DNA from 2 places in the Paenibacillus sp. JNUCC 35 genome. Region 1 is predicted to be linked to the other one. Evidence: riboswitches for the same ligand, from Rfam matches in the RefSeq annotation. Region 1 holds a riboswitch; the other holds the start of a gene.
The links. Region 1 has a riboswitch for cyclic di-GMP ahead of AC2TF6_RS20995 (EAL domain-containing protein). Riboswitches for the same ligand answer to the same signal wherever they lie in the genome.
Positions count from the first base shown of each region.

Region 2: it holds a riboswitch for cyclic di-GMP, as region 1 does, so the genes downstream of both, AC2TF6_RS19675 (helix-turn-helix domain-containing protein) here and AC2TF6_RS20995 (EAL domain-containing protein) in region 1, are expected to answer to the same signal.

Region 1 is NZ_CM177771.1:4,631,898-4,647,891, forward strand. Features, by position in the region: gene AC2TF6_RS20980 (methyl-accepting chemotaxis protein) at 1-1,150, shown strand, start outside; gene AC2TF6_RS20985 (glycosyl hydrolase family 18 protein) at 1,672-5,655, shown strand; gene AC2TF6_RS20990 (ABC transporter substrate-binding protein) at 5,740-7,068, opposite strand; gene AC2TF6_RS20995 (EAL domain-containing protein) at 7,093-9,780, opposite strand; cyclic di-GMP riboswitch class I at 9,910-9,991, opposite strand; partial or broken gene AC2TF6_RS21000 (ribulokinase) at 10,226-10,507, opposite strand; gene AC2TF6_RS21005 (catalase) at 10,817-12,445, shown strand; gene trhO (oxygen-dependent tRNA uridine(34) hydroxylase TrhO) at 12,760-13,659, shown strand; gene AC2TF6_RS21015 (Gfo/Idh/MocA family protein) at 13,829-14,752, shown strand; gene AC2TF6_RS21020 (GNAT family N-acetyltransferase) at 15,037-15,588, shown strand; gene AC2TF6_RS21025 (TIR domain-containing protein) at 15,714-15,994, shown strand, end outside.
Region 2 is NZ_CM177771.1:4,369,101-4,385,094, forward strand. Features, by position in the region: gene AC2TF6_RS19655 (S-layer homology domain-containing protein) at 1-2,372, opposite strand, end outside; gene AC2TF6_RS19660 (GNAT family N-acetyltransferase) at 4,075-4,383, opposite strand; gene AC2TF6_RS19665 (fibronectin type III-like domain-contianing protein) at 4,600-5,664, opposite strand; gene AC2TF6_RS19670 (hypothetical protein) at 6,005-7,420, shown strand; gene AC2TF6_RS19675 (helix-turn-helix domain-containing protein) at 7,361-7,819, opposite strand; cyclic di-GMP riboswitch class I at 7,907-7,991, opposite strand; gene cyoE (heme o synthase) at 8,067-8,996, opposite strand; tRNA gene AC2TF6_RS19685 (tRNA-Cys) at 9,033-9,106, opposite strand; gene moaA (GTP 3',8-cyclase MoaA) at 9,544-10,554, opposite strand; gene AC2TF6_RS19695 (molybdenum cofactor biosynthesis protein MoaE) at 10,606-11,100, opposite strand; gene AC2TF6_RS19700 (MoaD/ThiS family protein) at 11,243-11,473, opposite strand; gene AC2TF6_RS19705 (ThiF family adenylyltransferase) at 11,486-12,517, opposite strand; gene AC2TF6_RS19710 (HAD family hydrolase) at 12,666-13,292, opposite strand; gene AC2TF6_RS19715 (LysR family transcriptional regulator) at 13,417-14,313, shown strand; gene AC2TF6_RS19720 (type 1 glutamine amidotransferase) at 14,339-15,100, opposite strand; gene AC2TF6_RS19725 (cysteine desulfurase) at 15,102-15,994, opposite strand, start outside.

The DNA of each region.
Region 1 (15,994 bases):
CACAATCGCCGCGGCCGTCCTCGTCCTTCTCGCTTCCGCGGTTGTCGCCGTCCTGCTGATCCGATCCTTCCTCATTCCGGTGCGCAAGCTCCAGGAAGCGGTCGCGCGCATGGCGTCCGGCGATCTGCGGCATGAAATCGGAAGCCGCACGCAGGACGAGCTGGGCGAGCTCAGCCGCAGCTTCGACCGGATGACCGCCCAGGTCCGCGGCATGCTTGAGCATACGAGCGGCATCGCGACGGCGCTGGCCGGGCAGTCGGTCACGTTCCGCCGGGTGTCCACCGACACGGCGGCGGCCAATGCGGACATCGTCCAGGCGATGTCCGCCATTGCGCACGGCGCTTTCGAGCAGGCGGCGGACTCCGAGCATGCGTCCACCTCCGTCGCCGGGCTCGAAAGCGAGACGCGCGAGATCGCCGAGTATGCGGCGGTGATGAGCCAGGCGAGCCGGGAAGCGGCGGCAGTCACCGTGCAGGGTTCCCGCTCCGTGCACTCGCTGGAGGAAGCCAGCGGCGCTACGCGGCGGGTGCTCGGGCAGGTGCAGGAAGCGATGGCGACGCTGGCAGGCGATTCCCGCCGCATCGGCACCATCCTGGACGCGATTACCGAGATCGCGTCCAGAACCCACCTGCTGGCGCTGAACGCCGCCATCGAAGCGGCCGCCGCCGGCTCCAGCGGGCGTGGCTTCGCCGTCATCGCCGCGGAAGTGCGTCAGCTCGCGCAGCAGTCGAGCGACGAAGCCCGCCGCGCCGCGGGTACGATCGCATCCGTCGAGAGCCGGATGCTCGAGATGCAGGCCCGCGTCACGGACGCGAGGCGCCATGCGGACGCCCAGGAGCTGACCGTCCGCGAATCGCTCGGCTCGTTCGAAGCGATCGAACGCGCGATGGAAGTCGTGACGAATCAGATTCAATTCGTCAACGGCCGCATCGAGCGTTCCCTGCACAGCAGCGCGCAGCTCGTCGGCACCATCCGCCGCATGGCGGAAATTGCCGAGGAGACGTCCGCGGGCGTGCAGGAAGTCACCTCGGCTTCGACCGAGAACGACGCCTCCATCCGGAGCATCGCCGTGCAGGCCGACGAGATGAACGGACTCGCGGAAAGTCTGTACCGCGAAATCAACAAGTTCAAGATCGGCGAAGCTTCGTAAGAGCCGGAAATAATCGCAAGAGCACCCCGTCATGGCGGTGCTTTTTTGCATGTCGAGGAGACATTTCTGTTCGACTCCCGCGGATTTTTTCAAGACAACTGGTTATCGCTCATGAAACACTCCATTTTAATTGACCTTCGTTCAGCTTTCGTGTCAGTTTCTTGTAAGAAAAGGGCGAAAAATAGAGAAACTTCTCCCTTATCGTCTAATGTTATCCCTTTTGCTTCCCGCCATTTTCCTTGATACTGAAATTAGTTAACCGGTTTCATCGCGAGAAGAAGAACCTTGTGCTTTCGCATATTTCAAGCTCGTTCGCCTGTCGCTTATATCCAAGCCTATCAAGGCCGGTCGTTCAACCTTACACCCTTCTTCTCCCATTCAGACGGTTATCTCATAAAGGAGGTGCATGCAGCCAGGAACCGCAACCCATGCGGAACAATCCGGATGCTGTTGAAGTTCTGTGGACTCTTATTCATGAAAGCGTTACCATTTTTCCCTATCCGAAAAGGAGGCATTACTTAATGAACCTGAAATCCCGGCAATCTGCCAAAGCCCGGCGTTCCCACTCACCGGCCCGGGTTGCGCTCCGCATCCTGTTGATCGTAACCCTCATTGTGTCTTTATTCCCGTTCCTGGGCTTAAGTGCGCAGAAAGCGTCGGCGGCTGAATCTTATAAAATCGTGGGTTACTACCCTTCATGGGCGGCTTACGGCCGCAATTACAACGTAGCCGACATAGATGCTTCGAAAGTTACGCACATTAACTACGCTTTCGCCGACATCTGTTGGAACGGCAAACACGGCAACCCGGACCCGACCGGTCCGAATCCGCAAACGTGGGCCTGCCAAGATGCTGCGGGCGCCAACATTAACGTTCCGAACGGCACGATCGTTATCGGCGATCCTTGGATCGACACGCAGAAAAGCTTCCCCGGCGATACTTGGGATGAGCCTATTCGCGGTAACCTGAAACAGCTGATCAAGCTGAAACAGGCCAACCCGAACCTCAAGACGATCATCTCCGTAGGCGGCTGGTCCTGGTCCAACCGTTTCTCCGATGTAGCGGCAAGCGCTGAGATACGTGAAGTATTCGCAAACTCCGCGGTCGACTTCATCCGCAAATATCAGTTTGACGGCGTCGACCTCGACTGGGAGTATCCGGTTGGAGGAGGCCTTGCAGGCAACTCCGCTCGCCCGGAAGATAAGCAGAACTACACGCTGCTCCTTCAGAAGATCCGTGAGAAGCTGGATGCCGCAGGCACGGCGGACAACAAGAAATATTTCTTGACCATCGCTTCCGGCGCAGGTCCGACTTACGCGGCCAACACCGAGCTCGGCAATATTGCCAAGTATCTCGATTGGATCAACATCATGACGTACGACTTTAGCGGCGGCTGGCAGACGGTCAGCGCTCACAACGCTCCACTCTATACCGATCCGGCCGCAATTGCCGCAGGCGTACCGAATGCGGACACGTTCAATGTGGAAAAAGGCGTACAAGGGCACCTCGACGCCGGCGTACCGGCAAGCAAAATCGTTCTCGGCCTCGCTTTCTACGGACGCGGCTGGAGCGGCTGCAAGAACACGGCTAACGGCGAATACCAGCAGTGCGCCGGTCTGGCGACTACCGGAACGTGGGAGAAAGGCTCTTACGACTTCTACGATCTGGAAGCCAACTATATCAACAAAAACGGATACACCCGCTACTGGAACAACACGGCGAAAGTTCCGTTCCTGTACAACGCTTCGAACGGCACGTTCATCTCTTACGACGATGCCGAATCCATCGGGCATAAAACAAGCTACATCAAGTCCAAAGGTCTTGGCGGCGGCATGCTCTGGGAATTCAGCGGCGACCGCAACAAAACGCTTTTGAAGAAAGTCACGACCGACCTGTCGGGTTCCGCACCGGTCGGCGATACGATTGCACCTTCCGTACCGGCCAATCTGACATCGACGGCTAAAACGTCCACAAGCGTTACGCTTTCGTGGAGCGCTTCGACGGACAATGTAGGCGTGACCGGCTACACCGTCACTTACGGCACCAAGACGGTTGACGTTTCGGCGACCACCGCAACAATCACAGGTCTCACGCCAAGCACGGCTTACTCCTTCACGGTAAAAGCGAAGGATGCGGCGGGCAACGTATCCGCGGCAAGCTCCGCCGTATCCGTTACCACCGATGCAAACTCGGGCGGCGGAACGGATACGACGGCACCGACGACTCCGGCTAATCTGGCCGTAACCGCCAAAACATCGACCAGCGTAACACTCGGCTGGACAGCTTCCACCGACAACGTAGGCGTAACCGGCTACACCGTATCTTACGGCAGCACGAGCGTCAACGTCACCGGTACAACCGCAACGATCAGCGGCCTTACGGCCGGCACCGCTTATACGTTCAACGTAAAAGCGAAGGACGCGGCTGGCAACCTTTCCGCGGCGGCGACCGTTTCGGCTACGACGGACAGCGGCTCCGGCGGCGCTGTTTGCCCGGCGGCTTGGGACACAAGCAAATCGTATACGGCGGCACAACGCGTCTCCTACAACGGCAAAATCTATGAAGCAAAATGGTGGACGCAAGGTGAACGCCCGGATCTTTCCGGTCAATACGGCGTCTGGAAATATGTCAGTGATTGCGGAGCGGGAGCGGGTTCTCCCGCTTCTGTTTCTTCCGACGGCGCGGCACTTGCCTCTAATCTGATCGCAGGTGCGGGCGCGGCTTTACCCGCCATCGCTCCGGGCAGCTCCGCTGCAAGCTCATCTTCGGCCCTGGCTCCGAGCACCAAGGTGCTCGTCGGCTACTGGCACAACTTCGACAACGGTTCCGGTTTCATTCGTCTGCGCGATATCTCCCCCAAGTTCGATGTCATTAACGTTTCCTTCGCCGAGCCTGTAGGCGGATCGACGACAGGAACGATCGGATTCACACCATTCAACTACACAGATGCGGATTTTAAAGCCGATGTCGCTTATCTGCAAAGCCAAGGCAAGAAAGTCATTATTTCCATCGGCGGCGCGAACGGCCAGGTCCAGCTGACAACAGCCGGCGCACGCAGCAATTTTGTAAGTTCCATGAAGTCCATCATTTCCAAATACGGCTTCGACGGCCTGGATATTGATTTCGAGGGCCATTCCCTGTACCTGAACCCGGGCGATGCCGATTTCAAAAATCCGACCACACCGGTCATTACGAACCTGATTTCCGCTATCCGCGAGCTGCATGATTCGTTTGGCGACAAATTCATGCTGACTATGGCTCCGGAAACGTTTTTCGTCCAGCTCGGCTACGCCTTCTACGGCGGCACTTGCAGCGGCTGCGATACGCGTGCCGGGGCTTACCTGCCGGTGATTTACGGCGTACGCGATATTTTGGACTGGCTGCAGGTTCAGCTCTATAACTCTGGTCCTATCACGGGACTGGACGATCAGTACCACACGATGGGCGTAGCCGATTTCCACGTGGCCATGACCGACATGCTGCTTACGGGCTTCCCGATCGCCAAAAATCCGAACTCCTTCTTCCCGGCGCTCCGTCCGGATCAAGTCGTGGTCGGACTTCCGGCTAACGGCAACGCGGGCGGCGGCTTCACAAGCGTCTCCGAAGTGCATAAAGCGCTGGACTATCTGATGAAAGGCAAAGCTTTCGGCTCCTATACCCTTCGCGGTTCCGTTCAACCGGGACTGAGAGGTCTGATGACCTGGTCCATCAACTGGGACAAATTCAACAACTTCGAGTTCTCGAACAGCCATCGTGCCTATCTGGACAGCTTCGGTCCGGGAACTCCCGGAGATAATCAGGCACCTTCCGTTCCGGGGAATCTCCGTTCTTCCAACGTAACGGCTACAGGCGTCACGCTTACGTGGAACGCATCCACGGATAATATCGGCGTAACCGGCTACGAAGTCTATCAGGGATCGGTCAAAATTGCCGATACGGCAAGCACGACCTATAACGTGGGCAATCTTACGGCAAACACCTCCTACACGTTTACCGTAAAAGCGAAAGACGCGGCCGGCAACGTATCCGCGGCAAGCACGCCGCTGGCCGTCACAACCGCTAACGGCGGCGGCTCCGGCGACACTTCGGCACCTACGGCGCCAACGGCTCTGAAAGTAACGGCAAAATCTTCGAGCAGTGTCAGCCTCAGCTGGACCGCTTCAACGGATAATGTCGGCGTAACGGGCTACACCGTTTCGTACGGTACCAATACTGTGGACGTCACAGGTACGACTGCCGTCATCACAGGGCTGACGGCGAACACGGCCTATACGTTCACCGTAAAAGCCAAGGATGCGGCAGGCAACGTATCCGCAGCCGCTTCCATCCAGGCAACGACGGACCCGGCAGCTCCCGGAGGTCCTGCCGCATGGGCAGCCGGCGTCAGCTACAAGGTTAATGAAGAAGTCACCTACAACGGCTCGACTTATATCTGCCGCCAGCCGCACACCTCCCTGCAGGGATGGGAGCCTTCCAACGTGCCGGCTCTCTGGACTAAAAAATAAGGACTGATTCGGCAGCCATGCCCGACTGACATGAAAGCCAAAAACAGCAGCTCCGCCCCGTTTTGACGGGCGGGCTGCTGTTTTTTATTTTTTCTTCATGGTATCCAGTAAAATCTGCTTTTCTTTCGAAAGGGACTGTTCGATTTTATCTCGTGCGTCCGCGATAATCTGTTTGGTAGACAGTCTTTTCTCAATGCCGCTTGCGATCTCACTCTCCCAGATCTCCTGGGCTTTGACGTCCAGCGGCGTGGTAGGAAATTCTCTCACCCGGGTCATCAAATCCTCATGAAGCGCATAGGTTTTCTGTCCCCCCAGGAACGGATTCGTGGCCGCCAATTCCTTCGCATTGCCGCGGGCGGGTAAATACGCCGGAACCGCCCCGCTGAGGCCATCCTTACTGTATTCGGTAACGGCGAATTCAATGAATTTCCAGCCCATCTCCTTGTTGGCACCGACCGAAGGGAGAAGGAAATTGGTGCTGTTCTGCCAACCGTACAAGCCGAAAGGAAGTCTCGTTTCGCGCCATTTGCCGGCCGTCTCGGGCGCCCATTCTTTAATCTGCTCGACTCCCCATGTCCCAAAATACATCATGGCGATCGTTCCGTCCTGGACCGCCTTCCGGCCCAAATCGCCCCATACGTCCAGATGGGCCTCCAAGCCGAAATCGTTGACTTTTTTTGCAATGTCCACCGCTTTGTGAAACGCTTCATTATACCGCATAAAATTCAGTTTGCGGTCGAAAATGCCTTCCGAACGCTCGAAGAGCTGGACCGTTTCGTTCACCCACTGCGTCAAATAAATGTTATGCTCGCGCAGCTTCTTGGCCATATTCAGCCAGTTTGCGGGGTCTTCCATATACTTGGCAAGCTCCTCGGGCTCCGAAGGAAACCCGTACTGCTTCATAATGTCCTCCCGGTAATAGGTAACGGTAGGCGCCGTGGAAAGCGGAAGGGCAATCAGCTCGCTTCCGTCCGCCGACATGCCGCTATCCCAGAGGGAAGGGCTGAAGTCGTTCCGGTATTTTCCCGCCTGATAAGGAGGCTTGAGCAGATCCTCCAGCCCTTCGATCGCGGAGAAATTGCCGAAATCGCTGCTGTCGACCATCATGACGTCCGGCGGTTTCCCGTCCGCCAGCGCCTGCAGATAAGCTCCCACATATTCGGAGTAAGGAATGACCTTCACATCTACACTTAGATCCGGGTAGCTTTCTTTGAATTTAGCGGCCATGGTCTCAATCCCGCCGTAATGGGTCCATATCGACAAATGGTTCGGAACGGCCCTTTTGTCCGCGGAGGGAACCGACTTTTCGGCGGGTGCCGATGAAGCGGGAATGAGCGGCTCGGACCGGAAGCAGCCCGCGGTGGTTACTGTGAGCAGGAGCAGCAGCACGAAGATTTTAGTAAGTTTGACCACAACTCGTTTCCTCCCATCGTATAGCTAATCTGTATGTCCCCCGGCAAAAAGTCCGGCATAGTTTCCTCTTTGGAGAAGTCTGGAAAATTCCAGGGCAGGCAAAGGTCTGCTGAAATAGTAGCCTTGGAGTTCGTCGCACCGGCACTGGGTAAAATAGTCCGATTCCTCGGCTGTTTCGACTCCCTCCGCCACGACGGTCATATTCATGCTGTGAGCCAGCTCGATGATCGCCTTGGCCACGGCGGCTTTTTTGGGCTCCCCGCTGATATCCCGGATAAAAGAGCGGTCCAGCTTCACATGTGAAATCGGCAGCCGCTGAAGCTGGTTAAGGGAAGAGTACCCGGTCCCGAAATCGTCGATCGAAATATGGATGCCCCGCTCCCGGATCCGGCTAATGATTCCAATGACCTGTTCGACATTCTCGATAAATACTCCTTCTGTAATTTCCAGAGTCAGATAGGATTCTTCCAGTCCCGATTCTTCCAGCGCGCCATGAATCATATCCAGCAGATTCGTCTGGGAAAAATGCAGGGCCGAAATGTTCACGGCAACCGGAACTTTGGGAAGCCCCTCATCCTGCCACGCTTTATTCTGACGGCAGGCTTCCTTCAATACCCATTCGTCGATTTTGTAGATGATCCCCGATCTTTCGGCCAGCGGAATAAATTTATCGGGCGAAATGCGCCCCTGCTCGGGATGCTCCCAGCGCACCAACGCCTCGATTCCGCTGATTGCGCCGGAAGCCGTATCGACCTTCGGCTGATAATGCAGAACGAGCTGATTGTTCGCAAGCGCTTCCTGAATACCGTTGTCGATCATCATTTCTTCGGAAAAACGGATTTTCAGCTCTTCTTCATAGAACTGATAGCTGTTGCTGCAGCCCGCGGATTTGGCGAAATACATCGCCATATCCGCGTTTTTGACGATGGCCTCCATCGTGTCGCCGTCTCGCGGAAACATGCTGATGCCGATGCTGACTGAACTGTACAGGGTCGATCCCATCAGCCGGACCGGTTCCTCCAGAGCGGCGAACATGCTGCGCGCCACGGCCGTCGCTTTCGAGTCATCGGCATCTTCAATGACGATGACGAACTCGTCTCCGCCGATTCGGAACAGCTTGCACGATTCCGTAACGCTGCGGGCAAATCTCTCGCCGATCTCTTTGAGCAGCAGATCGCCGATATCGTGACCCAGCGTATCGTTAATCTGCTTGAAGCGGTTTAAATCGGCGAACATGACCGCCACCTGCTTGGGCGCGTGAGCCGCCTCCAAAAGCATGCTCTGCAGGTAGGTTGTGAAATACAGGCGGTTGGGAAGCCCCGTGAGGATATCGTAAAAAGCGAGCTGATGAAGCTTTTCCTCCGAAAGACGAAGCTTGTCCGTCTGCTCCTGCAGGCGCTGGTTCATGTTCTGCGCTTGATGGAACATGCTAAGCAGGTTCAGCGACATCTGCCGGAAGTTATAGGTCAGCGAGGTAATCTCCGAAACACGGCTGCTCGGCCACTCGATTTCTTTCATCTGCTTTAATTTTTCCGGCAGGTCCGTTGTGGAGGTCGCCAGTTTGGACAGCCCGTGGACCAGAACGCGGCTTAAATATAATGCGGTGGCGGCTGCCGCTGCCGCGAATAAAAGCAGGTACCAGAGCTGCGACAAATACTGCGAGAACACACTGATCTGATAATGGCGGATCGGTATGTCGATGTATACGTGCAGGGGCATCCTGGCGACCGCATTGTCGTAGATGTAGCTGCCCTCTCTCCACTGTTGAGCGGGCAGAGCCGTTCTCTCCCGGGCGGGCAGGACCTGGTAAAAGTTGTCGTCCAGACCCACTATATTGTTGCCGCTCCTCCAGTCGTAAACCTGGTTCAGCGTGTAGCTCTGACGGTCGGCCGCCAGAACTTTGTTGGACCTGTCCGTAATGACGATCCGGAACAACTGTTCCGAGGTGTATTTATTCACCAGTTCCTGCAGATAACCCACTTGTATCCGCCCCTTGAGCCTGATGCCGAGAATATCCTCGGCTTCCCATTGGTTCAGCTCCTGGTTGATGCTGTTGGCCGTGTTTACCGCAAGCTGCCTGGAGTTCTGGATGGACAATTTCTCGGAATACCAGCTGTTCATCACGATATAAAGGAGCGACGGAAGCGCCACGGCCATAATCGACAGGTGGAACAGGACCTTGCTGTAGGAGTAAGTTCTTTCCCGCTCTTTGACGAGGCCGAACCAATGAAAAAGAGGCAGGTACTTCAGCAAAATATCGGCGATTAGCGCATTGAACAACCCGTTCGAGAGCGCAATCAGGAGCATCAGAATCAGCTCGTCCGATACAAATTTGTAGAAACCGTAGTAAATGACGATCATCAGCGGAAGCCCGATCAGCAGCCAGTAAATGCTGTCCCAGACAAGCAGCTGCCCCGGTTTTTTCCGGTTAAGGAGTCCGACCCCGGCAATTTCAAGAAGGCCGATCCATTCGAATGTAGGATGGTGTAGAAAGAAGAAGGAGAAGAGTTGGGTAATGACGCCGGCCAGGAGGCCCAGACGGACGCCGAACAACGATACGGCAAACAGGAGAAAGATGCTGGAAAACGAGAAGGCGATTCCGTAGATAAGATGAAGCCTGCTAGCTTCGAAAAGAAGCGCCAAAGCGATACAGAGCAGGTATCCCAGCGTTAAGCGGGCTTTATTTTGTAAAAGGGACTGAATAGTTTTCACACGCTGTCCTCCATTTCTGCCGAAAAGTACGAATGTGAGCACTGCCCCATGTCCGAACTTACTTAATGGATACCGGCAAAAATAAAAGACCGCTTACAAAACAGCAGCCTCCACTTCCACTCATCCAACTTCGGTAACCCGGCTGTCTAGCTGCGCTTTAGACCCGTGGCTTTGCGTCCTATGCTTTCGCGATAGTTTGCCTTTATCGAGTTATTCAACTAAAGATTCGTTAGTTAATAATTTCGACGCACTGGGTCCCTCTCCTCTTTTTTACAATAATAAAATAGGGCAAAAGTCGCAGTTTTTAAAAAAAAGCTTAATAATAGCCGAATGATGGGGAAAATTAACCCTTTTAACGGATAAAAATCATCTTTTTCTCAGGGGAGGAGATCCTGCTTTTGCCCCCGGTGACGTTCCGTTCCTTTCTCCCGGAGCGTTTGCTCCCCGTAAAATCGACGCCGATCCCGACCACGCGCTCCGGACTCACGCCGGATGCTTGGATCACTCCGGGAACGGAAGCGGTAAGCACGGCCATGTAGTCTCCGGGATGCTGGAGAGCCCAGTCCGGTTCCAGCCGGACTCCGGAGTACGGCAACTTGCGGCACATCACCCCGTGCGGATAAACCGTTACATGCTCGGCGATTTCGCGCCCGTCGGCCAGATCGACGAGCACGGCCCGGCCGGATTCCGTCCCGTAATCGATGCCGATGGCGTATGTTTTGCTCATCTTTTGATGCTCCTCCCTGCGTGTACGCGGAAACCGCTGCCGAAGCTCTATTGTTTTGGTATCGCTTACATTTGATCTGTACAAAACGTGCCTTCCCCTCGCGGGTTTGACTTTCTTTTTATTATATAAGAGATTTCCAAGGATTACCGCTTTTTTTGCGTTTGATCCAGAAAATTTCTCTCCGCAGCATGCCGGTCGGTAATTCGCCGGAAGCTTTCCTTGCTCCCGCTGACTTTCCGTTTCATGCATAGTTTTGGCCCTCTCTGAAAATAATGGAAACAGTCTGACAAGAGCAGGAGGAATTGGGTCATGAAAGACGAGATCAACAACGGTACAGCCGTAACGGGAGTCGGCGGCCCTGCCGACCAAAGACTCGCCGAAGGCGAGCAGGAAACGACGCTGACCAACCGGCAGGGGCATCCGATCACCGATAATCAGAATATCCGCACCGTCGGAAACCGCGGTCCTTCCACCCTGGAAAATTACCATTTTCTCGAAAAAATTTCCCATTTCGACCGCGAGAAAATTCCCGAGCGCGTTGTACACGCCCGCGGCGCGGGCGCTCACGGCTATTTTGAAGCGTACGGTAAAGTCGGCGAAGAGCCGGTCGCGAAATATACCCGCGCCAAGCTTTTTCAGGAAGCCGGTAAAAAAACGCCGGTATTCATCCGGTTCTCCACAGTCGTGCACGGTGTTCATTCGCCCGAAACGCTCCGGGACCCGCGCGGCTTTGCCGTCAAATTTTATACGGAAGACGGGAACTGGGACCTCGTCGGCAACAACCTGAAAATCTTTTTTATCCGCGATCCGCTCAAATTCCCGGACATGGTTCACGCCTTCCGCCCGGACCCGGTGTCGGGTGTTCAAAATATGGAGAGAATGTTCGACTTCCTCTCCAACTCTCCGGAAGCGACGCACATGGTTACGTTCCTGTTCTCGCCTTGGGGGATTCCCGCCAATTACAGGGAAATGCAGGGATCCGGCGTCAATACGTACAAATGGGTCAATGCAGACGGCGAGGGAGTGCTGATCAAGTACCACTGGGAACCGATCAATAACGGCATCCGCAACCTTGTCCAGCGCGAAGCGGATGAAATCCAGGGTAAAAACTACAGCCACGCTACCCAGGATCTGTACGAAGCGATCGAACGCGGCGACTATCCGGAATGGGAACTCAGCGTTCAAATTCTGAGCGACGACGAGCACCCGGAGCTGGATTTCGATCCGCTTGATCCGACTAAGCTGTGGGACCACGAGAAGTTCCCGTTCCTCCCGGTCGGCAAAATGGTCCTGAACAAAAACCCGGAGAACTATTTCGCGGAAGTCGAGCAAGCGGCCTTCGGTACGGGTGTCCTCGTCGACGGCCTGGATTTCTCGGACGACAAGCTTCTCCAGGGCCGCACTTTCTCCTACTCGGATACGCAGCGCCACCGGGTGGGGACCAACTACCTGCAACTGCCCGTCAACGCTCCGAAGAAGCACGTCGCGACGAACCAACGCGACGGCCAGATGACGTACTTCGTGGACCGGGCGCCCGGACAAAATCCGCACGTCAACTATGAGCCTACTTCGCTCGGCGGACTGCAGGAAGCGCCGCCGCGTGGACGGGAACACGAACCGGCCTATAACGCCAAGCTCGTCCGCGAGAAAATCGACCGGCCGAACGATTTCGGACAGGCGGGCGACACGTACCGGAAGTTCGAGCCGTGGGAGAAAGACGAGCTGATCTCCAATCTCGTCAACAACCTCAAGATCTGCAAACCTGTCATCCGCGACAAGATGGTGAACTATTTTACCCAGGCGGATGCGGAATACGGACGCCGCGTAGCGGAAGAGCTGGACAAGGCAGCTGCCTTGTCCGAGCACATGGGGACGGTTCAAAACCGGGAAGGTGCCGAGAAAGCGGAACAAGCCGGCCGCAAAACGGACGGCTATTAAAAGCGGCTGACGGGCGCGCCCCGAAAACGGAGAACAGGGAACTGTTTTCCGTTTTTGCGTTTTGCTTTTTGCGTTTTTGCTAACAACTATTAATAGAAGCTTCTGATATCCGCCGCCGCAAAATATCCTATCACTTTCCATCCCCTATTTAGGAAGCCTAAATGTTTACTAAGTCCGGGATATCTTCTATAATAGATGCATGAATCCTCAAGTTACTCCTCTATAACGGTAGGAAAGGGCGATCCCTTTTCTACCGTTGTTGATTGAACGCAGCCTTTTCTCCTAAAACTTAGATTAGACAGGTGGTACTAGCCATGAACGATACGAAGCAGCCTTACCGCATTTTGCTTTACTATAAATTCGTTCCGATCGCAAATCCCGAGGAATTCGCGGCCGAGCACCGGGAATACTGCAAAAATCTCGGCCTGAAAGGCCGCATTCTGATTGCCGCGGAAGGCATCAACGGGACCGTATCCGGTACGCTCGAGCAGACGGAGCAGTATATGTCGGACATGCATGCCAACCCTCTTTTTGCCGATATGGTATTCAAAACCGATCCGGCCGAAGAGCATGCCTTCAATAAAATGTTCGTCCGCTTCAAACAAGAGCTGGTCACTTTCCGTTACGACGAAGAGCTGGACCCTAACGTGATCAGCGGAAAAAGATTGTCTCCGGCCGAGTTCCACGAGCAGCTTCAAAACGAAGACGTGATCGTCCTCGACGGACGCAGCAACTATGAGTACGATTTGGGCCACTTCCGCAACGCGATTCGTCCGGACGTGGAAGCGTTCCGCGAATTTCCGGAATGGATCCGGGAAAACATGGCCGATCTGAAGGATAAGACGATCCTTACGTACTGTACGGGCGGTATCCGCTGCGAGAAGCTGACCGGCTTCCTGATCAAGGAAGGCTTCAACGATGTCGCGCAGCTTGAAGGCGGCATCGTCACTTACGGGCAGGACCCGGAAGTGAAAGGAAGACTTTTCGACGGCAAATGCTACGTCTTCGACGAGCGGATTTCGGTGCCGATTAATCACACCGAAGAAGATATCGTCGTGGGTAAATGCCATCACTGCGGCAAGCCTGCCGACACGTTCATCAACTGCGCGAACGACTTCTGCCATCTCCAGCACATCTGCTGTCCGGAATGCGAAGAAGAGCACAGCGGCTGCTGCTCGGACAAATGCGAGGAGCTCGTTCTTTCCGCGCGTTAAGCAGCTTCACATGGCGGCGCGTGCTTTACTTAAAGCGGCTGCGATCGCCCGCCGCAGCGAACCCCAGGCCTACTTCCGACAAAAGGAGGGGCCGGGGGTTTTTCTTTTTGCGGGAAAGAGCTGCGGAGTTCCGCTATAATGGAAGAAGAACATTCGAGGAGGAGACTTTATGCGCATTGGTATTATCGGGCTCGGCGACATCGCCCGCAAAGCTTACCTGCCGGTGATCACCGCAAGAAACGACGTGGAACTTGTCTTCTGTACGCGAAATACCGCTACCCTGGAGCAGCTTGCCGCCACTTACCGGATAAGCGAAACCGTTACGGAGGTCGGCGATCTGATCAGCCGGGGCATCCGGGCGGCATTCGTCCACTCTTCAACGGAATCCCACGCGGAAATAACGAAGCAGCTTCTGCAAAACGGCGTTCACGTCTATGTGGACAAGCCTATTGCCTATACATACGAGGAGTCCTTGGAGCTTACGGAACTTGCCGAAAAAAACGGCCTCATTCTGATGGTCGGCTTCAACCGGCGTTTCGCTCCTCTCTACGTTTCCGTTAAAGAAAAATCATCGCCGAACCTGATTCTGATGCAAAAAAACCGCCCTCACTCCCCCGACTTTGCGCGCCGGTTCATCCTCGACGATTTCATCCATGTCGTCGATACGCTGCGCTATCTTGTGCCGGGAGACGTCCGGGAAGTTAACGTCACGTCCCACCAGAAGGACGGCAAGCTGTACCATGTGATGCTTCAGCTCAGCGGCGACGGCTATACGGCCATCGGCATCATGAACCGGGACAGCGGCAGCAGCGAAGAGACCGTAGAAGCGATCGGCGGCGGCCGCAAATGGTCGGTGAAAGATCTCAATACCGCGGTAGAGCTGGCGGACGGCGGCGAGCGGCATTACAAATTCAACGATTGGGACCCCGTTCTGCACCGCCGGGGTTTCCATGCCATCATCGATCATTTTATCCAAACGGTAAAAGAAGGCGGACAGCCTCTACAGTCAACGCGGGATGCCCTCGAAACCCACCGCGTCTGCGAGGAGATCGTGAAAGAGCTTGAAAAGAACGGAGTATCCGCCTGGGGATAAGGAATGCCTGTTCTCCCGGCCGGTCATCTGCAAAGACAGCCCATTCAAATAAACGCCCTTCGTTTGTCCGGCAGTCCAGATCGGCCGCCCTTCGTTTAAAGGGACCCGTTCTCGCTTAAACTAAGAAAGAGTGCCTCCCGTTAAACGGGTACCCATGCACTGGACACTTCAAAAAAAGTGTTTCGCGTACGGGTACCCGTTTACGTTTCCGTGAGGCTGCACTCTTTCTTTTTGTTTTTTGTCGCATTTGCGGTTTACCCAACTAACCCAGACCGGAGGTACCGATGAAAATCATCACGACCGCGCAGTGGGATGAAAAGCTTTGGCGGGAAGCGGAGCCCCTCTACAATGAGGCTTTTCCGGATCACGGAAGAAAGCCTATCCGAATCATTCGTCAGATGTTCCAAAGGAAGCTCTGCTTCCTTCATCTCGGGATGGTTGAAAATACGGCCGCCGTTATGGCCATTACCGGAGAGCTACCTTCGGTACGGGCGCTTCTGATCGACTACATCGCCGTCCGTCACGATTGCCGCGGACAAGGCACCGGCCGGCTTTTTATAGAAGAGCTTAAAAATTGGACCCGAGAGGAACGCGGCCTCAGCGGCATACTGATCGAAGCGGAAGCCGGCGACGGACCCGGCCATCGGAGCCGGCGGCGTTTCTGGGAAGCCTGCGGGTTTCATTTGACGGACTACGTCCACGAATACAGCTGGGTGCCGGAGCGCTATCAGGCGATGTATGTGAATTTAAGCCCCGAAGGAAAGCTCGTGGACGACGGCCGGCTTCTTTTTGAGTCGATCACCGATTTTCATCAAAGATCTTATCGGCGCACCTAGTCGAAGGAAGTCGATCGCCGCCCTTTTCTTCCCTGCCGCCTCGTCCTACTTCTGCCGCATGGACAAATGAGCTCCCTTGCGCTATTTTTAAAGAAGCAGGCGACTTTTGGAAAAAAGGAGTACGTATGGACCAACAACGGAAACCGAAAGTGTTTATCGGCTCTTCCAGGGAAGCGATTCCTATCGCGGAAGGTGTGCTGGAAAATCTCTCCCCGGCCGCGCAGGTGAACCCCTGGTTTGCCGGCGCCTTCAATCCCGGGCGGTATACCATGGAAGATTTGGATAAACAGGTACAAAACAACGATTTCGCCCTTTTCATCTTATCGACGGACGACGTCGTTCAAATCCGCGGCAAGCAGTATGCCTCGGCCAGGGATAATACCATTTTTGAAATGGGGCTTTTTAT
Region 2 (15,994 bases), 260 kb from region 1:
GGCTCTGCTGCATCTTGCGAATTAACCTTTACGCGAGCGACCCCGCTTGTTACGGAAGTGGTCTTGTTCCGCGTCGCACGATTATCCGTATTCGTCAGAATGACATAATAATACTTGCTGCCAACTTGTTTTGTTGGTGCTGTGTAACTGGAGGAGGTTGCTCCGTCAATGACAGTTCCGCCCACAGTTGAATTTGTCGTATTGCTGTACCATTGGTAGGACAAGCTTCCACCTGTAGGTACCGTCGCTCCAACAGACAGCGAAGCTTGTCCTGCTTCACCGATATTCACATCTGCAGGTTGTGTTGTGATGGTCGGAGCAGGAGCATCCTGCATCACCACGGAAACCTTGACAATGTTGCTCTGGGTTGAAGCAATCTTACTGCCATTAGCCGTATTATCCGTATTCTGAACAACCACATAATAATACGTATCTCCAAGCTCACTTGTTGGTACCGAATACGTCCGACTCGTGGCATTGGCAATTGCCTGTGCTCCTGTCGTTGAACTTGTGCTGTTGCTGTACCACTGATAGCTAAGCGTTCCTGGACTTGCGTAAGCCGAGACAGCTAAGGTCGCAGTGGAACCAAGGTTCACATTCTGTACGGTAGGCTGTGAAGTGATCGACGGCGCACTGGCGTCTCTCACTACATTAACCGTCACCGTGTAGGTTTTAACCGAACCATTCGCTGCCAGCACATCAACATAGATGACATTCTTCTCCAGGGGGATCGTAATACTCCCGCTCTGGCTACCGCTCGTGACGGCTGTGCCATTTACTTGAATCGTTGATGTTTTGTATTCTGCGGTAGGCGTTAGCTTAACACTTGTCACGCCGCTGCTCGCTCCAATATTAACCGAATAATTGGTTACAGAAGACGAGAATGACGGCGACAGCGTCCCCGAGCTGATGACAAGATTGCTCAGATTACCGGCATTAGCGTTTGGCGGAGCTAACGTTTTGACAATCGCTTTCTTGGACTGGTACATTTCTTGATAAGCAGCATAGTGCTGGCCATTCCATACGCTTGTAGTGAGGTATTTAATTTCATTACGGCCAGATAAATCGAAAGAACCGAGCGTGGTCAACGTTCCGTCATTTAACTCCTTAACATAAAGATCACTAAAAGCATTATAAACCCAATGCAATTTGCCGTTATAAACACTTAGATGGGAATATGTACTGAAGGTGCTTTGATATCCTACCTTCTCCCACGTTGAGCCGTTCCATTTTTTCAAATAGGCGCTTAGCCCATCCAAGTTGTCACTATATGAAACGTAAGGGGTACCATACAGAAACGCAACGCTTATATAGTAGGGTTGCTGGTTCGTTGTAACCGGAGGGGTCACAGCGACCCACGATGCCCCGCTTTCCTTCTTGAACACAATCTCTTGGATTTGGTTAAAATTCGCATCGAAATAGGACTCTTTATAAGCGATGTAAGCCTCATTATTATAGAAGGTCAAGGAATAAAAACCGCTTGACTTGGTAGACAAATAGGAACCGCCTACCGCCACCCAGCTGCTTCCGTTAAACTTCTTCACACTCGCCTTATTGGAATCCCCTGCATCAAAATAAACTACATAGAGCGTACTATTATGAGTCTTGAATTCAATCCCGCCGACTGTACCTATACTTATCCCCTCTGCTCCAACGGTTGTCCATTGCGTGTTGTCCCATTTCTTGACGATCAGTTTCCCATTTCCTATTGCCTTATCAGTATAGGCAACATAAGGAGTCTGATTGATAAAAGCTAGTTTAGGATTAGACACTTCACCATCTGAAAATCCCAGGGGGCCCACGTTCACCCAATCTGTGCCGTTAAATTTCTTGACGACAAGCTTCTTGGAAATGCCGGCATCCTTATAAGCCACATACGGCATACCATTACCGTCATTTGCTATATTCATATCTTCCGCTGATCCCACGGAAAACTCCTCTGTCCCAACGGGATTCCAAACTTTACTTTCTGTGGTCGTTACCCGCGCAATGTTACTATAGACGGATTGACTACCCTCTGTCACCTTCGCATAATAATAGGCAGTGCTTGCAATAGATCCGGTAACATTATATGTTGAAGCGGTACTTCCGGTAATCGCCATACCTCCAGTTGTACTTCTGGTTGGACTGGCGTACCATTGATAATTTAGTGTACCGCCACTTCCCGGAGTGGCTGTCACGGAGAGTGTAGTCTGTCCACCCACCACAATAGACGCATCTGAAGGCTGTTGAGTAATCGTAGGACCTCCTCCTGCAGCTTCAGCAAGTGGCGCAAATCCAAAGATTAGTTGAAAGACAAGAACAATAATAAGCAGCAATTGCATACCCCGACTGAAGCGTGGGGCACTATGTCCATTCCATGAGTGCATCATTTGCAAGTTGTTCCCTCCAAATAGGTTATTGGTGTATGCTCACCTCAGCCTGCTGAGATTTACATGACCACCCTTCAATATATTAGAAGAATCCACTTAACAAACGCTTAACAACTTGACATTATTTCACTTGTTTCGACAAAAAACCGCCCTCAATCGACTCCCTCTAGAATCGTACGGATCGCCTTTTCCAAACGACTTATCATCATTCTTAATGACAGAATCAGAAATATATTGTTCAATTTGCTTATAAACCATTTCTACTTGGCTTAGACTTTCATCAAAAAATGGTTCAGGTCTTATTACCAGATGTTCTGGAGTGTAGGACACATTTTAACCTCAAAAAAAAAGATGAGGAGTTCCCCCCTCATCTTTTTTATATTTATACAAAAAGCTGTATAGCGCTGTTTTTCTCACTAAAGTTGAAACGGTTTTATCAACTTTAATGGTGTTATTCTCATTTCGAATGAAAAATCACATTTATTGTGTGGTGTCATAATTAATGAGAAAAAATCGGGAGAAAACATTGATTTATCAAGGGACGTTTTCACAATTAGTGAGAACTACATTCCCCAGAAAGCTGCTGTATAAGCCCGATTTTCACATTTTATGAGAATATCCGCATAATTCAAAATGTATATTTATTCACCTTAATGTATAGTCGAACCCCACCTTAAGGTTATCCCTTAAAAAGGCACAAAAAATGCTTACCATTAATAACTCGTGGTAAGCATTTTATTAACCTTAAATGAATAGAAGTCAAAATTCAGTTTAAGTAAGTAAATTTTAAAAGTACATCGATCAATGAGAAAGTATATAGCTCCCCGGCTAAACGGGTTTAACATAGGACAGGCTCAGCTTCGTGACTATGCTTTTAATTGTCAAATAGAGTTATCTTTCTACTGAAAGCAAGTCTTCAATTCTTACTAAATAATCTGATAGTAGTTGAATTACTAGCTATTAAAACTATAAAAGCATAACCAACCAAGAACTCAATATATTAACATATTCATCAATCCCATTCCTCACGAGCTCTGCTTACTGCAGTGATAACTCCTGTGCGCGTTTTGGCATAATTGCCCCAACCGCCTCAAGCAGATCTCCGGCCCCCATGTCATCGTCTTTAATTTCAACTTTTCACTTTGAATTTCAATAAGGACCTTCTGGTTACTAATGTTTGACTTTCTCAATATACTTTGTAACTGGATGATTGTTTCATGGTCCATTTTTTGACCATAACCGCATCACTTCCTAATAATAGTTCATTCATTATACCTTATCCCTAATACATCAGATAAATGTTGGCTTCAAAAGAACGGGGATATGTTTCGTGGTCACCTTACATATAAACCATTATGGACAAAAATTCCATCTTTTATACATACGTTGATGAACTGAATGACAAGAACATATATCATTTGCCAGGTTGTCCTGTTTTCTGCAGTTATGCGACCTTTAAACATGTATGTTCATGTCAACCGACAGCTTTCTTATGTGTCAATCGGGAATAGGATAAAGTTCTTGTCATTTATGACATCAAGTTCTTGTCATCCGACAGCAGCAGCTGGGGAAATAAAAAAACACCAAAACCATCGAATCACGATTGTTTTGGTTTTCGTAATTTTTTATAAGATCGATATATTTACTGATCAATTTATAAACACTTTTTTATGCGTCGTCGGCAACTCCATGGAGACCGGGATCAACGCCAGCAGCAGCGGGTCCGCCTCGGCAAACTCCCGGGCCATTGCAGCAGCAATTTGCCAACGCCCTGGCCGCGATAATCCGGGTGTACGACTACATCCGCAATGTAGCACTCCCTGGCCCGCGGCTGATAGTCCAGCGTATAGAGTCCAAGCAACATTTTGAACGTGTACCACTTGCCGAACTTGGCGAGTTCTTTCCATAGCGAAGAGCTTTGCGTCTGCGGTTCAGCTCCTTTCCCATCCGGATCCGATCGCCACTTGACCGAGAACGTGCCGACCGCCACGCCATCTTGCACAGCAACCATGCGGAGGCTAGCCGGTAAATAAAAGTCTCAAAAACGGAAGTTTTTAAGACTGGAAATGATTATAAATATATTGAATTAGCTAAATAAAAAGCAACGTTCCACATAATAATAGCAGATAATTCATTTAACAATAACATTAGCTTACCTAATGAATCGATACGACCCAATATTCCTCCGGCTAATACCAGTGCTGCATTTATGATGAACAACCAGCTACTAATTTACGTTCTCTCTTTCTTTTATTTCATTTATCTGTTGAATCAGTTTGTCTAATTCCTTTTCCGGATTATGAGTTTCCATCCACTTTTGACCGAACAGAGAAATAAAAGCTGAGACAGGCATTTCTCTTAAAAACGCGATTGTATATTCATCATCAAGATTAAGCTCTTTACTAATCTCTGAGAAAAACGCGGTAATCAATTTTTTCCCGAACGTATCTTCCAGCCATTCTTTCGTTAAACTTTGTCTTGTAAATACATATTCTTTCTGGGTAGTCGATGCTACATGAATAGTTGCTTTTAACGGTAAATGATCCAGCGATCCCCCAATTAATATCTCAAAATATCCTGTTTCCACTAACCAATCGCTACTTTCCACATTATAAAATGCAAAATCACGTTTTGTTAATTCAAAGTGCAACTGTTTCTTTTCTCCTGGTTGTAGTGATACTTTAGTGAATTTTTTTAATTCTTTAATTGGACGAATGACGCTTGCTTGCTGATCATGTACATATACTTGTACAACCTCTTTCCCGGGCAAACTTCCTGTATTTCGAACTTCTACATATACATGAACGGTTTCATCATCTTTATAGGCTTTTTTTTCAACACGTATAGAGTCGTAAGAAAATGTTGTATACGATAAACCATGTCCAAATGAGAACAACGGCTTTATTTCTTTTTTGTCATAGTATCGGTAACCTACAAAAATACCTTCACGATAATGGACTTTCCCGTTTTCCCCCGGATAGCTAATATGTGCTGGATTATGAGCCATATTTTCAGGGAATGTTTCTGATAATTTGCCAGATGGATTCTCATTACCAAATAGAATATCAGCAATAGCACTTCCACCTGCTTGTCCGGCAAACCAGCCTTCTACTATCGCTGGAACTTGTGCTACCGACCAAACGAGCAGCTCTCCAGGAGATAATGCGACAAGATTAACGGGAACCGGCGCTCTCTCGCCTACAAGGCCATCACCGGTTAAAGAGTACACGCTTTGCCCGTAGCTCTTCCCGAGTTCCAAGTTTTCCTCCCAATACTTCTCCATGTGATCCATCCTATGACATCCTTTCGTGTTTTTGGACACAAAAAAAGCCTTGAATGTTAAATAAGGCATGACCGAATAGGGCCATACACATATCTACTTCAAGGCATATTTTATACGTTGTCTGATTAGACAACTGCTCCCTCTCCAGCTGAATTTTGCAGCGGAGAAAATCAATAAGATTTCGTAATACACTGCCTATAACTGGAAATGGAGCAACAGAAATTAGCGCTGGGGCGTACGACCACCATTGTTATTTAATATTTTTCGACAAATGATTGTCCCCCTTTTGTTTTACTGGTAAGCTCCAGTTATTGGTGCAAACCCCTAAACTTTATCTTTGAGGTGAACTATGCGAATTTGGCTGCTCGATGTTTATAAAAAAACGGAGGAACTGATAGCGGATCATAAAATCTACCCCTCCAGCATAATTCGTATTTATGATGGATATGGTTTCGAACCGATCCCGCTTCCCCATGAATTTGATCTGGTATTGATTGATTTTATGAACGCAAATGATAACCAATTGACTGAACTACAGGACCGTCGTCGTGAACTTGAGCAGCTTACAGGACAGCCCCAGCGTAAATCTTTTAGGGGGGTTAATAGTGAGACATTTTTACAATTTTCACATGCAGCCGGGGATTTATCCCCGAGAATTGTAGAAGCTCTTAGAGCGGGCATCCCTGTGGTTGTTATTGGGGGGAAATTCAATACGGAGGTGAACTTTCCCGACCAGCCTCTAATCCATAGTTACTCCTGGCTTTTAAATACTCTTCCTTCTTTAAAGGTAACAGATCAATCACCTGCTGAAGGTCCTGCATCAATTGATTGTGTTAGTTCAGATCGAGCAGTTAAAGAACTGGCTAAGCAGTTTGAAGGGGATCTAACCTGGGAGGTTGCTTTTAATGGGAAGCGGGATAATTTGTTTAAATTGTTCCGTAAAAAAAGTGAACAATCTCCATTTGAACCGCTGTTTGAGAACAAAAAAAAGCAACCGGTTGGGTTCGTTCTTCAGGCTTTTAACAGAGAGCTGATCCTGCTCCCGAATATCAGAGACTGCCAGACAAGAAGTCAATATATTGCATACATCTTAAATGAGTTTCTACCTCAGTTCCGTCCGGGATGGTATCCGGAAAGATGGTCCGGCACCTATATGCCGGAAGTGCTAAAGGAGAAAAGTAGAGCCCTTGAGATGGAAAGGAAGAGAATTTTAGAGGAGTTAGAGCGCAAGGAAGCCAAGGTACAGGGACAGATAGACACGATTCAGTCGTTTATCGATTTGGTTACCCAGGCAGATGAACGATTAGTTACTGTAGTAAAACGCTCTTTTGATGAAATCTTCGGCGCCAAAGTAACTGATTTAGACTCCAATCGTGATGGAAAAGAAAAGCCCAGATTGTTTGATTTGCTGGCCAGCATAGAAGGCAGGCAAATTGCCATAGAAATAAAAGGAGGGAAACGCTCGTTAAGCAAAGACATGCTGGACAAAGTCCAGGCAAATGTAGGGACTTACCTCAGGGAAACCAATGCGAAATTACATGGAACCGTACTTGTCCTAAATGACCAATTAGCAAAGGCGCCAGAAAATCGCGAACCATTTGCTCCTCATATGATTCAGGATGCTGAGCAGCGGGAGATAGCAGTACTACCTACTCCAGTCCTCATGGGTTTAATTGCAATGCGCATCACCGGTGATTTAAATAATTCAGACTTTTTGGCGCTTATAACAAAGCCGGGACTGGTGAAGCTTCCACAAAAGAAATAAATCCAACAAATCTAAATGTCGCCCAGATAAAATAAAGGCTCGATCTACTGGTATTGTGATCACCCAAAGCCTATGCGTATCCTTCAAAGCTTCTTTCTCCCTGCGATAAATTGTCCTAAAATGGTGTATTTCTGTTATGGTGTCTAATCCTTCGTGCTGAGTTGAGTTTAACATGACATCCAAAACCATTACGTCTATCTGTAATTGCATACTTGCTTGAATCGCTGTTTCTTTTGTTGAAACAATTCCCGATACTTTCACATCCGGTTCAGAATTGATTAACGTAGCGAGACTTTGTTGCCAATCGTGGTCACTGTCAGCCAGTAATACTTTTATGCTCCGTCTCTCTCTGAGAATCAATTCTTTAATCTCTTCTGAATAATTCTCCAATCTATCCATAAATAATAACCTCTTTTCCACTTTAAAAACAGAAACAGACACAGCCCCCTCTGAGCTGCATCTGTTTCTCAACATCGTGTATTTCGAGAGGGGAACCCGGCGATCATTGCATTAAGCAGAAGACCCGTCGCTTTGCGTCCCAGTCTTTCGATCTGGTTTGCCATTATCCTTCAAGGTAGATATAACATAGAGCAAGTTCGCTTACATATTAAATGTGCCGAAAGCTGCACCTATGCCAATCAGATGACTAAAATAGAGCAATCTCAAATATCATCATCAACAAAGAAAACGTCAGGAAATAAAGAGAAAGTCGAAAGTTGTTTGAAGCCCATCTCGCTTCATTTTTTGTAATCAATCCATGTAGACATGCGATCAACCAAATTATTAACAGCGCACCAGAAACGATCAAATATCCTACACCAACGTAGTTATAATCAAATAACAAATAATTAACGAAAAATAAGCTCACAACATACGGTATCATCTGTATTTTTGTGCGATATACACCTTTTATAACGGGAAGTAGTGGATACCCTGCTGCTCGGTATTCTTCTTTTTTTAAAATCCCAAGTGACCAAAAATGCGGTGGCTGCCATAAAAAAAGAAACAAGAATAAAAGCCATGCGCCAAGTTCCAGCTCATTTGAAAAACCGCAGTATCCGATCATTGGTGGCATAGATCCGGAAATACCTCCGATTGAAGTACTCCAGGTTGATGTCGGTTTAAGCCAAGCCGTATAGATCACTACGTAAACAAAAAGTCCAATAAAGCCCAAAGCTGCGCTTAATGGATTAACGAAAATATACAATGTAGCCAATCCAACGAACCCCGTTATAATCCCAACTATCAATACATTCCGAGGTTTCAACCGCCCGCTCGGTAACGGGCGAACACGAGTCCGTTCCATTTTTAAATCTCGTACACGATCCAAGAAGTTATTTAACATCGAAGCAGCCGCAACAACTAATGTTGTTCCAAACAGAATGAGTATCAAATTTAAATCGCCAGACTTCAATCTTGAAGCAAGACAGTAACCAGCAAACGCACAAAATAAATTAGAAACCAAAATTCCTGGTTTAATAACAGAAATCCAATCTCTCCAGGGTTGGATTTCTATTAACGACTGGCCTGAGGCTCCACTGCTGTTCTGCATTTTGTTCTGCATTTTGTTCTGCATTTTGTTCCACCTCATATCTTCCAGAAAAAATGATGTTGGAGGAGGTATCTGGATTCGAACCAGAAGTCAGGGTTTTGCAGACCCTTGCCTTACCTTTTGGCTATACCTCCATGGGAAATGATAAAATATTTATTTTTGATAATTAAATCTTACCCGCTTTCTTTCATAGGATCAATTCTAATAATTAAATAATAATGATTAGTTTTTCCTATGATAATAAGCATTTCTCTATCACAAATGGTTCTGCAGACTGAAATTTCAGTCTGCATGCCTCTGTTCCAATTCTTTCAATTAATCAATCAAGACCGGCAATGTGGAGCAGATCATCAGGTCGATTCGATCTGTATTATGCGACAGTGTGTTCTGTTTGCTTGTCTCCCACATCGCTTTTGCAAAGTCGATTTGAGCCCCGTTCGCGCATATCTGATCAAATACGGTATCTTCACATAAAGTGATGTCGTCGGGTTAGTAGTCCCCATGCTCATGCGGAATAACGATACTTTTATTCTTTTTCAATGTCGCTCAAGATGAATCATATTGCTAACTCCTATCCTCCGATTTGAGACATTCTGCGAGCCGTGGGTGTATGTGAAATGTCTTGTTCGTCTTGCAGAAATTTGGACATTTCATGATTTTCAGGCTTTGTACCGAGCGCATCGAGGAAAAGCTGCCGGATCGCCGCATCATCGCCGATCACGCTGCGTACTTGGAACTGCTCTGTCCAAGCAAGGCAAGGCTTGATATAACCGTCTGCCGTGAGGCGCAGACGATTGCACGTCTGGCAGAAATGCTCGCTTACCGGATGAATCAAGCCAAAACTGCCTACAGCACCGTGCAGACGATAATTCTCCGAAGGACCATTCCCTTGGATGGTCGTCTCAGCCTCGTACTGCCATTGCTGCTCCGCACAAACTTCCTTGATACGGTTGAGCGGCAGGTACAAGTTCTTCCACTGTGAATCACTGTGACCGATTGGCATATATTCGATAAATCGGACATGAATATCGCGGTCCAGTGTTAGCGTGATAAAATCCGCGATTTCGTCGTCGTTAATCCCTTTCATCAGCACAACGTTCAATTTGATCGGGCTTAAGCCAGCCTTCACGCAGGCATCAATGCTATCGAGCACTTTCCGAACGTCACCGCCGCGCGTAATCAATTTGAACCGATCCGGCCGCAGGGAATCCATACTAATGTTCACGCGTGTAAGTCCAGCTTCCTTCAACCGGGCGGCGCGCGGCGCGAGAAAGATGCCATTCGTCGTTAGCGCAATATCTTCGATGTCAGGGATGCCGGATATCATCGCCACAAGCTTCTCCAGCTCTTTGCGAACAAGCGGCTCTCCGCCGGTGAGGCGGATCTTGCGTATGCCCATCTCCGCGACGACGCGTACGACATCGACAATCTCTTCGTAGGTAAGGATATTGTCCGCCGGTTCAAATTCCATGCCTTCCTCGGGCATGCAGTAGATACAACGCAAATTACAGCGATCCGTCACTGAAATGCGCAAATAATGATGTTGACGTCCGAATGGATCGACTAAGCGAGGCATTGTCATCGTCGTTACACACTCCTTACAGATGGAGGATCGGCTCTCCTCACACCTTAGTTATTTATCGCTGTTTACATCTTCTGACGGTATATCGCTGAGCAGCGGTCGTCCATCAGGATAGGTCTGTTGGTTCAACTGATCCCCAATCCATTCGGAGCCGTCTTCGCCATATTCTTTCTTCCAGATCGGTACGATCTGTTTAATCCGTTCAATGACATATTCATTCGCTTCGTAGGCCGCTTTGCGACGCGGCGAGGAGACGGCGATGACAACAGCGATATCGGAGATTTCAAGCCGTCCTACACGATGGGTCACCGCCACGACGGTATCCGTCCAACGTTCGCGCGCCTCCTGCCCAATTCGCTCCAATTGTTTCGCTGCCATGGACGGGTAAGCTTCATATTCAAGATATAAGGTGCGTTTGCCATAGGTAATTTCACGGACCGTGCCTAGGAATAACGTAATCGCACCTGCTTCCCGACGCTTTACTTTCTCCGACACGTCTTCCGGCTTGATTGGTTGATCGGTTATAACAAATAGTGAGCCGCTCATATGGGCCTCCCTTCCTCTCATATTTTGATTACAAGTGCTGACGCTGATAATCACCGCTCTTCCCACTTTTCTTTTTCCAAATAGGTCGGTCCCAGCACAAAATGCGTCAGTTTCTCAAGATTCATCGTGATCGCTCCCCTCTCTATCCACCGCTGACTGGAGGCAGCAGGGCCACCGTATCATGAGGCTCAATCCTATGTGTCTCATCTACGAATTGTTCGTTCACCGCGATCATCACATGATCTAGACGCAAATTAGGATAACGCTGCTTGAATTCTTCTAAGAATGCATCGACAGTCATCGGACCGAGATGAAGCTCCAAATTGGATGCGCCTAACTGTTCACTCACATGGGCAAAACATAATATTTTCACAAGATCACCTTCCTATATGACATAGCGATGATATAACTTCTTGGCTACCAGCGGTTCGGAAGTGCCATGAACCAGCGCGCGACCATCCTGGAAAATAACGAGGCGATATTCCCCGTCATGAATTTGCAGCAGATAAGGATTTGCCTTTACGTCCGCATGCAACTGCTCCACATGCCAAGCGACCGCTTGCAAATCGAGCGGCTCTTGGCGCGGATACCGTACCCAAACGGAGGTTCGACCGCACAGCACTTCAGCTTGGATCGCCGACTCGTGCTTCAAATACGGATAGCTTGGATCGTTCCCACACGTCGGGCATGCGTGGCGCTTTGCCGATCCATTGAGTCGTATCGCTTGATGCGTATTCGACCACAGATCGAAGACCGTAAACCGATCCGACATCTGATCTCGGTTCCTAGACAGCCACTTGAGCGCTTCGGCCGACTGCATCGATACAACCATCTGTACCGTTGGCGCAATAATGCCTTCCCGATCGCATGATGTGGAGCCAATCGGCATCCGTTCCATCAAGCAATGCAGGCAAGGCGTCGTGCCTGGAATAAAGCTGCATACGGCGCCATAACTGCCAGAGCAGGCCCCATAAATCCAAGGAATTTGGTAGCGATAAGCAACATCGTTCAATATATACCGAATCGCAAAATGATCCGTCGCGTCAAGGATCAAATCCACTTTGTTACGCTTCAACAAGACTTGAAGATCCAAAGCTGTGCAATCCATCACATGCGCGTGAACCGTAATATCAGAATTGATCTGCCTTAACCGATTCGCTGCCGCCACGGCTTTGGGCAATTGATCGATAGCATCCTGCTCGGCGTACAGTGACTGCCGCTGCAGATTACTCCACTCTACATAGTCGCGATCGATAATCGTGATCGTGCCAACACCCGAGCGAGCAAACGTTTCCGCATTACCGGAGCCGAGCGCGCCCGCACCTACGATCAACACATGCGCATCCCCCAAGGCCTGTTGGCCAGCAGCACCAATCGGCCGGAAATTCTGCTGTCTGCTATACCGATCCTGAGACATCGCTGCTACCCCCTTCTGTTCATTCATCAAAGCCGCACTGACAACCGCAAAACCGTCCATCCCAGAACAGCGAAAATACGACATTGGCTGTAGTGCGTGAAGCACCACAGCCAATGTTTTGCCGATACTATGCATGAGCGATAATGAATCATTCAAGACCTACAATGCGGAGTAGATCATCAGGTCGATTCAATCTGTATTTCGCGACAGTGCGTTCTGGTTGCTTGGCTCCCCACATCGCTATGGCGAAGTCGATTTGAGCCCCGTTCGCGCATTGCTGATCAAATACGGTATCTCCGACATAAAGCGTTGTTGTCGGGTCGATTCTGGTTTGCTCTACATATTTGATTAACGGATCAGGCTCAGGCTTATGCTTGGACGTATCATCTGCACAAATAATGTGCGAGAAGTATTCACTAATACCGTGCGGCATAAAGTCGAATTTGAATTCCTCGCGTGTTTTGGACGTAACAACACCCGTATGGATGCCTTTTCCGGCCAACTTTTTAAGCATATCTTCAATCCCGGGATAGAGGGTCATCAGATGAGTATTCCTTTTTACATAAAGCGTCAGCTTTGCAGCAGCATGCTTTACATCCGGAACCTCCAAGAGGTTCATACTATTCTCACTAGTCATCCCCAATACAGGAATCAATTCTTCACTTGGGTACTCCATGTTCTTTTCTTCTCTTAAAACCTGCTGCAAGGCTAGAATGATCGCTTGGTCTGAATTAAGAAGAGTCCCATCCACGTCAAATATAACGGCATGAATCATATTAAAAACCTCCTTTTTTCATTCACAATTCCCGCTAAAAACCCATTAGTAATTCAATATTATTTATCGTATAATAATAGAAAATTCCTATCATTATAAAAGCAACACAAAAGGAGGAAGTCCAGTGGAACTGAAGCAATTGGAATACTTCATGAGGTTAAGTCAAGAACTGCATTTTACCCGTGCTGCCGAAAAACTAGGTATAACCCAGCCCTCGCTTAGCCAGCAGATTCGTTTGCTTGAGCACGAAGTCGGCATGCCTCTCTTTGATCGTGTCGGCAAAAAAACAATGCTTACCGAAGCAGGCAAAGCGTTACAACATCACAGCTACAATGTGTTTCATGAGCTCTCACAGGCGCGTGCAGTAATCAGTGAACTGCAAGGCTTAAAGAGAGGTACATTGAAAATTGGCGCGCTCTTGACCGTTGTTAATTACTTGCTTCCTCCTACGGTGGTGGGATTCCATAACCGTTATCCCAATGTAGAGCTTTCTGTACTTGGGCTGCGGACCGGTGATATCTATAACGGACTTCTGCAAAATGAGCTTGATCTGGGAATTGTACTCTTGCCAATGGAACATGAAGATCTTGAAGCCATCCCACTCTATAAGGAATATCTTGCCCTTGCAGTATCTGTAGATCATCCCTTGGCCCAAGCATCGTTTGTGACGCTTGACATTTTAAAGGAAACACCTTCTGTTCTATTGCCGAATTCCTATTTCTTACGGCAAGTGATTAATGAACAGTGCCGGTCATTGGCATTCACGCCCCAGCCAGTGTTGGAAATGACAACGATGGAATCGATCATCACGATGGTTGGCAAAGGTGTCGGCGTTACCGTCCTGCCGAAAGGGTACTTGGATTATATTGATCATCCACAAATCCGAACGATTCCGATTCAAAATCCGGTGCTCACCACACAAATTGGAGTCGTATATCGTAAGAATAAACATTTATGTGCAGCTAGCCGTGTATTTATGGAACAATTAATTTCAACGGTTAAAAACAAAAACTTTTTGTAAACGAAAAGCTACCGGCGAAACTCTCTTAGTCGCCAATAATAGGATAGGATACATTGCTTTTATAAACCAACTCATTCCCCTTATTAAGAGTCCGATAGTTCAGTTCCAATGTATCGAGCAAATGTGCCAAAATAGTATTTGAATGTGCTAGCAGAGACATCTGATCCATCATTTGATCTGGATGTTGGACATATCTACCTGGTTCGATTTCATCACTACAATATTCAATCAGCTTTTTGATGCTGTCATTGCTGCTTTCCAGATGAAATTGCAGCCCAATCACATGACCACTATACTCGAATGCCTGATTAACGCAACCAAGACTCATCACAGCCGTCTTGACTTCATCAGGTAATTCAAACGTGTCTCCATGCCAGTGAAAAGGAACGTACACCTGCGGAAATTGTTTGAAAAATACAGAGTTCTGGGACTCTTCCGTCATTTTTACAGGATGCCAGCCAATTTCCTTATACGGATTTTTGTATACTTTTCCGCCAAGTGCTTCTGCAATCAACTGCGCGCCCAAGCATATACCAAACACCAGCTTCTGTTGCCGAATCGTTTCTTTAATAAACGCCTTCTCATGAACAAGCCATGGAAAACGTTCCGCGTCGTATACCCCCATCGGACCGCCCAAGACGACGAGCATATCGAACTCCGACTGAAGTGGGAAATGCGTGCTTTCGTATAATAAAGTGCCTGTTAACTTATAGCCTTTGTCCCTAACCCAATCCGATATTCGTTCGGGCGATTCGAATGGAACATGCTGCAAGTAATGGATTCTCATCTTATTCCACTTCCCTAAAGTATTCTTTCGTTTTGTTCAGTGCAAAAAGAAGTTGCTCTACATCCTCTTCCGTATTATATAAATAAAAGCTGGCACGAGCCGTAGCACTGGCTCCAAAATGTCTCATCAACGGTTGACAGCAATGATGCCCTGCACGAATCGCTACGCCGTACGAGTCCAAAACCGTAGCCAGATCATGCGGATGGATCGTGCCCAAATTAAACGTCACCAATCCAAACCGCCCTTCCTCCGGACCATACATCGTTAAATGTTCGATTTGCTTCATTCGTTCTACTGCATAGCTGGTCAATAGCTTGTCATGCGCTTCGATGACATCCAGTCCGATTTGCTCAAGAAAATCAATAGCCGAGCCCAAGCCAACTGCGCCTGCGATAATTGGCGTGCCCCCTTCGAATTTCCACGGGAGCTCCTTCCAGGATGCGTCATACAGACCCACATAATCGATCATTTCTCCGCCGAATTCAATCGGCTCCATTTGTTCGAGATAAGCTTTTTTTCCATATAACACCCCAATGCCGGTTGGCCCGCACATTTTATGTCCCGAAAAGGCATAAAAATCGCAACCCAGCTCTTGCACATCCACCTTGATATGGGGAATGCTCTGCGCTCCATCTACCATGATGACTGCCCCATGCTTATGGGCGATTGCCGCGATTTGCTTCACTGGATTGGCAACACCCAATACATTGGAAATATGTGAAACAGATACGATTTTCGTGCGATCTGTGATCGTTTTTTCCGCCGCTTCGATCGAAAATGTCCCATCGGCTTGCAGCGGTATATATTTTAACACTGCACCTGTCGCCTTTGCTGCTTGCTGCCAAGGAAGAAGATTGCTGTGGTGCTCCATAGTGGAGACGACAATCTCATCGC